Anaerobacillus alkaliphilus: one gene and its partner. The protein of the gene in region 1 binds, or shares a complex with, the protein of each later gene. Links are inferred from orthologs where the notes say so. Each region holds a gene or a part of one and is shown in the gene's direction. Other genes may lie near its edges.

What was found. The genes of interacting proteins can lie anywhere in the genome.
Region 2: the proteins of qoxA (region 1) and DS745_RS17400 are in contact, whole or in part, in a solved structure (PDB 7CUB), measured with the Escherichia coli proteins. The link is inferred for Anaerobacillus alkaliphilus from one-to-one orthologs.

Annotation. Positions count from the first base shown.
Region 1 is NZ_QOUX01000032.1:192,025-195,516, forward strand. The notes cover bases 282-3,239. They hold qoxA (cytochrome aa3 quinol oxidase subunit II), read left to right. Parts: upstream 282-1,262; coding sequence 1,263-2,216; downstream 2,217-3,239. Other genes in these bases: DS745_RS09815 (anti-sigma-I factor RsgI family protein), read left to right, coding at 282-857; qoxB (cytochrome aa3 quinol oxidase subunit I), read left to right, coding at 2,200-3,239. Outside these bases: more of DS745_RS09815, read left to right, coding at 1-281; more of qoxB, read left to right, coding at 3,240-3,492. UniProt on the Escherichia coli protein: Cytochrome bo(3) ubiquinol terminal oxidase is the component of the aerobic respiratory chain of E.coli that predominates when cells are grown at high aeration.
Region 2 is NZ_QOUX01000046.1:449,557-452,743, reverse strand. What follows is about bases 273-3,187. They hold DS745_RS17400 (cytochrome C oxidase subunit IV family protein), read left to right. Parts: upstream 273-1,515; coding sequence 1,516-1,860; downstream 1,861-3,187. Other genes in these bases: ytvI (sporulation integral membrane protein YtvI), read right to left, coding at 2,587-3,187; DS745_RS17395 (DUF420 domain-containing protein), read left to right, coding at 2,093-2,545; DS745_RS17405 (cytochrome (ubi)quinol oxidase subunit III), read left to right, coding at 894-1,511; ctaD (cytochrome c oxidase subunit I), read left to right, coding at 273-892. Also shown: more of ctaD, read left to right, coding at 1-272. UniProt on the Escherichia coli protein: Cytochrome bo(3) ubiquinol terminal oxidase is the component of the aerobic respiratory chain of E.coli that predominates when cells are grown at high aeration.

The DNA of each region.
Region 1 (3,492 bases):
ATCCTAGTCTTGAGCTAGTGTTAAATGAGAAAATGGAAGTGGAGAAAGCAACAGGATATAACGAGGAAGCTGTAGAGTTACTCTCAACTTTAAAAATCGAAAACCTTGTATTGGCAGAAGCATATCAAAAGATTATTGAGTATTCTTATGAAAAAGGGTATCTAACGTCTGACAATTCGTATGTTGAAACAGCAATTATTCCGCTTAAAAAACAAAATAAGAAAGTAATTGAAAAAATTGAAGAAACGATTAAAATCTCAACTCCACAAGATGTTGTAGTGACTGTTACACAGAATAATAGTGAAACATATCAAGATGCAAAAGATATGCAAGTGTCTGTAAACAAGTTAACGCACTTAAAAGAACTTAAGAATGATGGAGTTATCGAAAGTGTGCAAGCAGCAAAAGGTAAAAGTGTCTCGGAACTAAGGAAGATGCAGAAGGATTTGAATAAGTCTGAGGAGTCACAAGAAAAAGCTAATCCTAACAAAGGTAAAGGAAATGGCAATGGCAATCAGCCAGAACCTCCTGGATTGAATAAAGATAAGAAGAAAAATAATCAACCATCTATGAGACCAGCTAATCCAGCTGCTGAGAAAAAGGGTGACAACTCTAATAAGGAGAAATCGCCGGGTAATAGCAACAATCCTGGTCAGGGTAACAATGGTAACGAAACTAATAAAGGCAATCCGGCTAAAAATAACGATAAAGGCAATAACAAATCAGGTAAAGGTAATAATGATAAAGGAAATAATCCTGGAAAGGGCAACAATAGTAATAATTCAGGTAAAGGAAACAATCAAGGTAATAATGGTAGCAATCCAGGGAAAGGGAACCCTGGTAAAGGAAATAACTAAAGAAAAGGAAGCCGACTACACATGTTGGCTTCCTTTTCTACTTGTGTCCAAATGTTATTCAAGCATATTAAAATTAGAACAAAAAGTTATGTTCACAAAATAGCCACAATCTAATTACTTGCATTTTTTAAAGGACCTTAAATAGTCACAGACCTTAATTTAATAAGCTTTTTAGTGGTAAATAAACCGGAATCATTTCTAGTACTGTAAAAAGCAGGTAAGAAATTATTTCGAAAAAACAAATTCACAAATTAGACATAAATTATTCGCAATTTAGACATAGGATTTGTTAGGAATTTCACATAAACTGTGGTTAGTAATTAACACTTTGTGTGTAGTGAAAACCTACTAAAATAAAATTCATCACCTAATGGTGAACTGTTGTTGAAGGGAGCTGGATTTTACGTGAAAAAATACTTTTTACCACTATTCCTTTTAAGCCTAGTTATGTTTCTTACCGGTTGTGAAATGGTTGTTTTCCAACCTGAGGGACCACAAGCTAGAAGTATTCTAGAGTTAATTAATTTCTCGATTGTTATGATGCTTTTTGTTATTGTTGTTGTTTTTGCTTTATTCATCTATATTGTCTGGAAGTATCGTGAAACAGCTAAAAACAAAGATTATGAGCCAGAAGAGGAAAAAGGAAGTATCGCTTTAGAAATTACTTGGACAGTAATTCCTCTTTTAATTGTTATTGCTCTTACTATCCCAACGGTACTCGTTACATTCGCTGTTGAAGATGTGCCAAAAGGGTATGAAGATAAAGAGCCTATTACGATCCATGTAACAGCAGCAGACTGGAAATGGATTTTTAGTTATCCAGAAGAAGACATCCAAACAGTTAACTATGTGAATATTCCGATCGAAACACCAATTTTGTTTAAGTTAACATCTGCTAGTACGATGCAATCATTTTGGGTCCCGCAGCTCGGTGGTCAAAAATACGCCATGGCAAACATGGAAAACGAATTGTATTTATTAGCAGAGCGCCCAGGAACGTTTATGGGTCGTAATACAAACTTTAACGGACAAGGTTATGCCTATATGGACTTTGACGTTGTTGCAAAAACAGAAGCTGATTATGAGAAATGGGTGCAAGACGTAAAGCAAACAGCACCAACCTTAACAGAAGAAAAGTATATGCACATTCTTTATCCAGGTGTTGTTGGCCGTATGACATTTAACGAAACGCACCTACAATGGGTAAACCATGCTGATCATGATGCACAAATTTTCTTACACCAAGAAACGTATCGTAACTACTACCATACAAAAGGTGAGGGTTATGAGCGCGAGTATAACACGATAGAGCCAAGATCGTCAGAAGAAGGAGGCCACAATCATGGGAAACGGGATTAAGTTTAGCGAAATCTTAGTTACTGGTGATCCGTTAATTTTAGCTTCGCAGATTGCTATTTTACTAACTTCTATTGCAATTGTTGCAGGTTTAACGTATTTCAATAAATGGAGTTGGCTATGGCGTGAGTGGCTAACAACGGTTGATCATAAGAAAATTGGTATTATGTATATTATTGCTGGTGTTGTGATGTTCTTCCGTGGTGGAATGGACGGCTTAATGATGCGAGCCCAAACGTCACAACCCGGGTTAGAGATTTTAAGCTCACAGCATTACAACGAAGTATTTACCGCACACGGCGTAATTATGATTTTGTTTATGGCTATGCCATTATTAATTGGTTTAATGAACGTGATTATCCCATTACAAATTGGAGCGAGAGACGTAGCGTTTCCACAGTTAAATGCGCTTAGCTTCTGGTTATTCTTTAGTGGTGCAATGCTGTTTAACATCGCTTTCGTTATCGGTGGAGCTCCTGATGCTGGTTGGACATCTTACTTCCCGCTAGCTGGTAAAGAGTTTACACCTAATGTCGGTAATAACTATTACGCAATTTCATTACAGATCGCAGGGATTGGTACGTTAATGTCTGGTATTAACTTTATCGTTACGATCTTGAAAATGCGTACAAAGGGTATGACGTTAATGCGTATGCCAATGTTTACTTGGACGTCATTTATTGCATCAATCATTATCGTTGCCGCATTCCCGATTTTTACAGTTGCTTTAGGCTACATGGCATTAGACCGCATTTTCGGGACGCACATCTTTACGATTTCTGGTGGTGGAGAACCGATGCATTGGGCGAACCTATTCTGGTTATGGGGTCACCCTGAGGTATATATCGTAGCCTTACCTGCTTTCGGTATTTTCTCTGAAATTATTGCCACTCATTCTCGTAAAAATTTATATGGATACTCATCAATGGTTATTTCCATTGTTGGTATTGCGATTTTAAGTATGTTAGTTTGGGTTCACCATTTCTATACGATGGGTTCAGGACCAGTAGTTAACTCAGTATTCTCGATTACAACAATGTTAATTGCTGTTCCAACAGGTATGAAGATTTTTAACTGGTTATTTACAATGCGTAAAGGTCGCATTCAGATGACTAATGCAATGCTATGGTCATTGGCGTTTATCCCAACGTTTACAATTGGTGGGGTAACAGGGGTTATGCTTGCGATGGCGGCAGCTGACTACCAGTACCACAATACAATGTTCCTAGTGGCACACTTCCACTATGTATTAATTCCTGGTGTTGTGTTCGCGGTGTTT
Region 2 (3,187 bases), on another replicon or contig:
AACCATGGCGATTGCTGTACCGACAGGGATTAAGATCTTTAACTGGTTACTAACACTCTGGGGTGGAAGAATCCAATTTACAACGGCTAATCTTTTTGCATTAGGATTTATTCCTTCTTTCGTATTAGGTGGAGTAACTGGGGTAATGTTAGCAACATCAGCAGCAAACTACCAGTTCCATGATACGTACTTTGTAGTAGCTCACTTCCACTATGTAATTATCGGTGGGGTAGTATTTGGATTATTTGCGGGTACATTCTACTGGTGGCCAAAAATCTTTGGAACAATGCTAAACGAAACATTAGGAAAATGGTTCTTCTGGTTATTCTTTATTGGTTTCCATTTAACATTCTTCGTACAGCATTTCCTTGGATTAATGGGTATGCCTAGACGTGTAGCATCTTATTTAGATGGTCAAGGTCTAAATGACTTAAACTTTATTAGTACAATTGGGGCTTTCTTTATGGCGGTTGCTTTCATCATTCTTCTTGCTAACATTTTTGTTTCAAGAAATGATAAAGCAGTTAGTGACCCTTGGGATGGTCGTACCCTTGAGTGGGCAACTTCTACTCCTGTTAAAGAGTACAACTTTGCTCAAACGCCAGTTGTTCGTGATTTAGATGCATTATGGTACGAGAAAATGAAAGGTAACAAAAGGTTACCAGTAGCAGAACCACTTGGTGAAATTCATATGCCAAATGGATCAATTCTACCATTAATCATGTCAGTTGGTTTGTTTATAGCAAGTTTTGGATTTATTTATCACACGTATATCATTTCAGTGATTGGTCTTGGAATTACACTAGGTTGTATGCTTGTAAGATCAATTAAAGAAGATCACGGATACCATATTCCAGTAGATCAAATTGAACAAGACAAGGAGGTTGGATAATATGGGTCATGCACACCATAATTCGGGCGTACTACCTCCAAACCCTGAAAAAGCAACACTTGAAGGGAAAAATAAATTTATAGGTTTCTGGTTATTCTTAGGTGGGGAAACGGTTCTTTTTGCAAGTTTGTTTGGAACGTATTTAGGACTAAGAAATGGAACTGCAGGAGGACCAACTGCTGCTGAATTGTTCCATTTACCACTTGTCTTTGTAGCTACAATGATCCTTTTAACAAGTAGTTTAACGAGTGTATTTGCAATGATTGCCATGAAAAAAGGCAATTATAAGGGAATGCTAGTATGGATGTGGGTAACAGTTGCACTAGGATTATCGTTCTTAGGACTTGAAATTTATGAGTTCTATGACTATTTAAATAATGGTTTAGGATTTACGACAAGTGCATTTGGTTCAGCGTTCTACACATTAGTAGGATTTCACGGGGCCCACGTTGCATTTGGTGTAGCCTGGATTATTACCTTATTAATTCGTTACCGTAAAGGTGGATTAACATTAACGAATGCTCCTAAATTCTACTTAGCTAGTTTATACTGGCACTTTATTGACGTAGTTTGGGTGTTCATCTTTACAATTGTATATCTAATGGGAATAGGAGGATAGATGCATGGAACCTAATCTTAATTCAAACGAACCTCAGATTAAGCTTTCAACAAAAGATAAGTTAAAGCTTGAACGTGAAATGAAACACCAAATTATCACTTTTGCTTTAATGATTTTCTTTACGGCATTAGCTTTCTTGGCTGTTGCTAGTGATTTAATTCCATCATCATTCGCACTACCATTTATTCTAATCCTTGCAGTTGTTCAGGTAATATTACAACTTTATTATTTCATGCACTTAAATCAAAAAGGTCACGAATGGCCAAATGCATTTATGATTTCTGGAATAATTGTTGTCATTCCAATGATTGCAGCACTAATGCTTCTTTTAGGAGTAGTGAAGTATTAATAAGGAAAAAGAAGCTGACAAATCTACACGATTGTCAGCTTCTTTTACTTAATGTTCATTTTTAATTTTGAATATTGAATAGCTGTAAGCTAGAACTTCTTGGCTATACTATACATATAATTCATAATTCACAATTAGTAATGTAAATATGTTTGAAATATGTCAAACTCTATAAGTGATGTGATAAACGTCACATGTTAAAATAGTAATAATGTTGAAAGGAGGAGCTTAATTGATATTACCATTAATTAGTACAATATTTATTGCAATTAGCGCAATATTCGTAGCTTTAGGATGGGTGGCTGTGGCCAAACGCAATATAGACCTACATCAAAAAATGATGTTTTTAGGAGCAGTTTTTGCTAGCGTATTCTTTATTACCTATGTATCCAAAACAGTATTTGTAGGAAGTACAGCCTTTGGGGGACCTGAGGAAATAAAACTATACTACACAATCTTCTTGATATTTCATATTATTTTAGCAACGATTGCTGCAGTTTTAGGAATTATTGCATTGATTTCTGGATATAAAAATAACCTGAAGTTACATCGAAAGTTAGGTCCTATTACATCAGTTATCTGGTTTTTTAGTGCTTCTTCAGGTATTCTGGTTTATTTACTGCTTTATGTAATTTATCCCCCTGGTGAAGTTACAAACGTATTTAGGGCTATTTGGGGCTTTTAAATCAGAGGTATAAGAAAAAAGTCTGGCATAAGCCAGACTTTTTATAGTTTAAAATTAAACTTAATAATTCCTGCCTCTTTAGCTGAAGTAAATAAGATGACGACAAGAGGACCGACAATAAACCCCATAACGCCAATTAATTTCAATCCAACATACATAGCAATTAATGTTGCAAGAGGTGATAACCCAATTTGATGTCCCATTACCTTTGGCTCCACTGTACGTCTAATGACCAATAGAATTGCTGCAAGGATTAGCAGTTTCGTTGCTAAGGCCATGTCGCCAGCAATAAGATGGTAGAGTGCCCATGGGGCTAAAATAATAATTGAGCCGAGTAATGGTATAAAATCAATGATCCAAATAATAAATGACATTAATAATGCTACTTCAGGAACAATTAATAACAAGCCTATCAAAGAAACGAGAAATATAATAATACTAACTAGAAATTGTGCCTTAATAAACCCAAATATTACATAGGAAAGTCTTGAACTCATAAATTGGACTTTATCCCGAGTTTTTTCAGTTAGATGAGAGAAAATTTGATCTTTTAACTTAGGTAGTTCAAGTAAGAACAAGTACAAGGCAATTAAGTATACGATTAATGTGACTAAATAAGCGGGAATTTTTGTGACAAGTGAA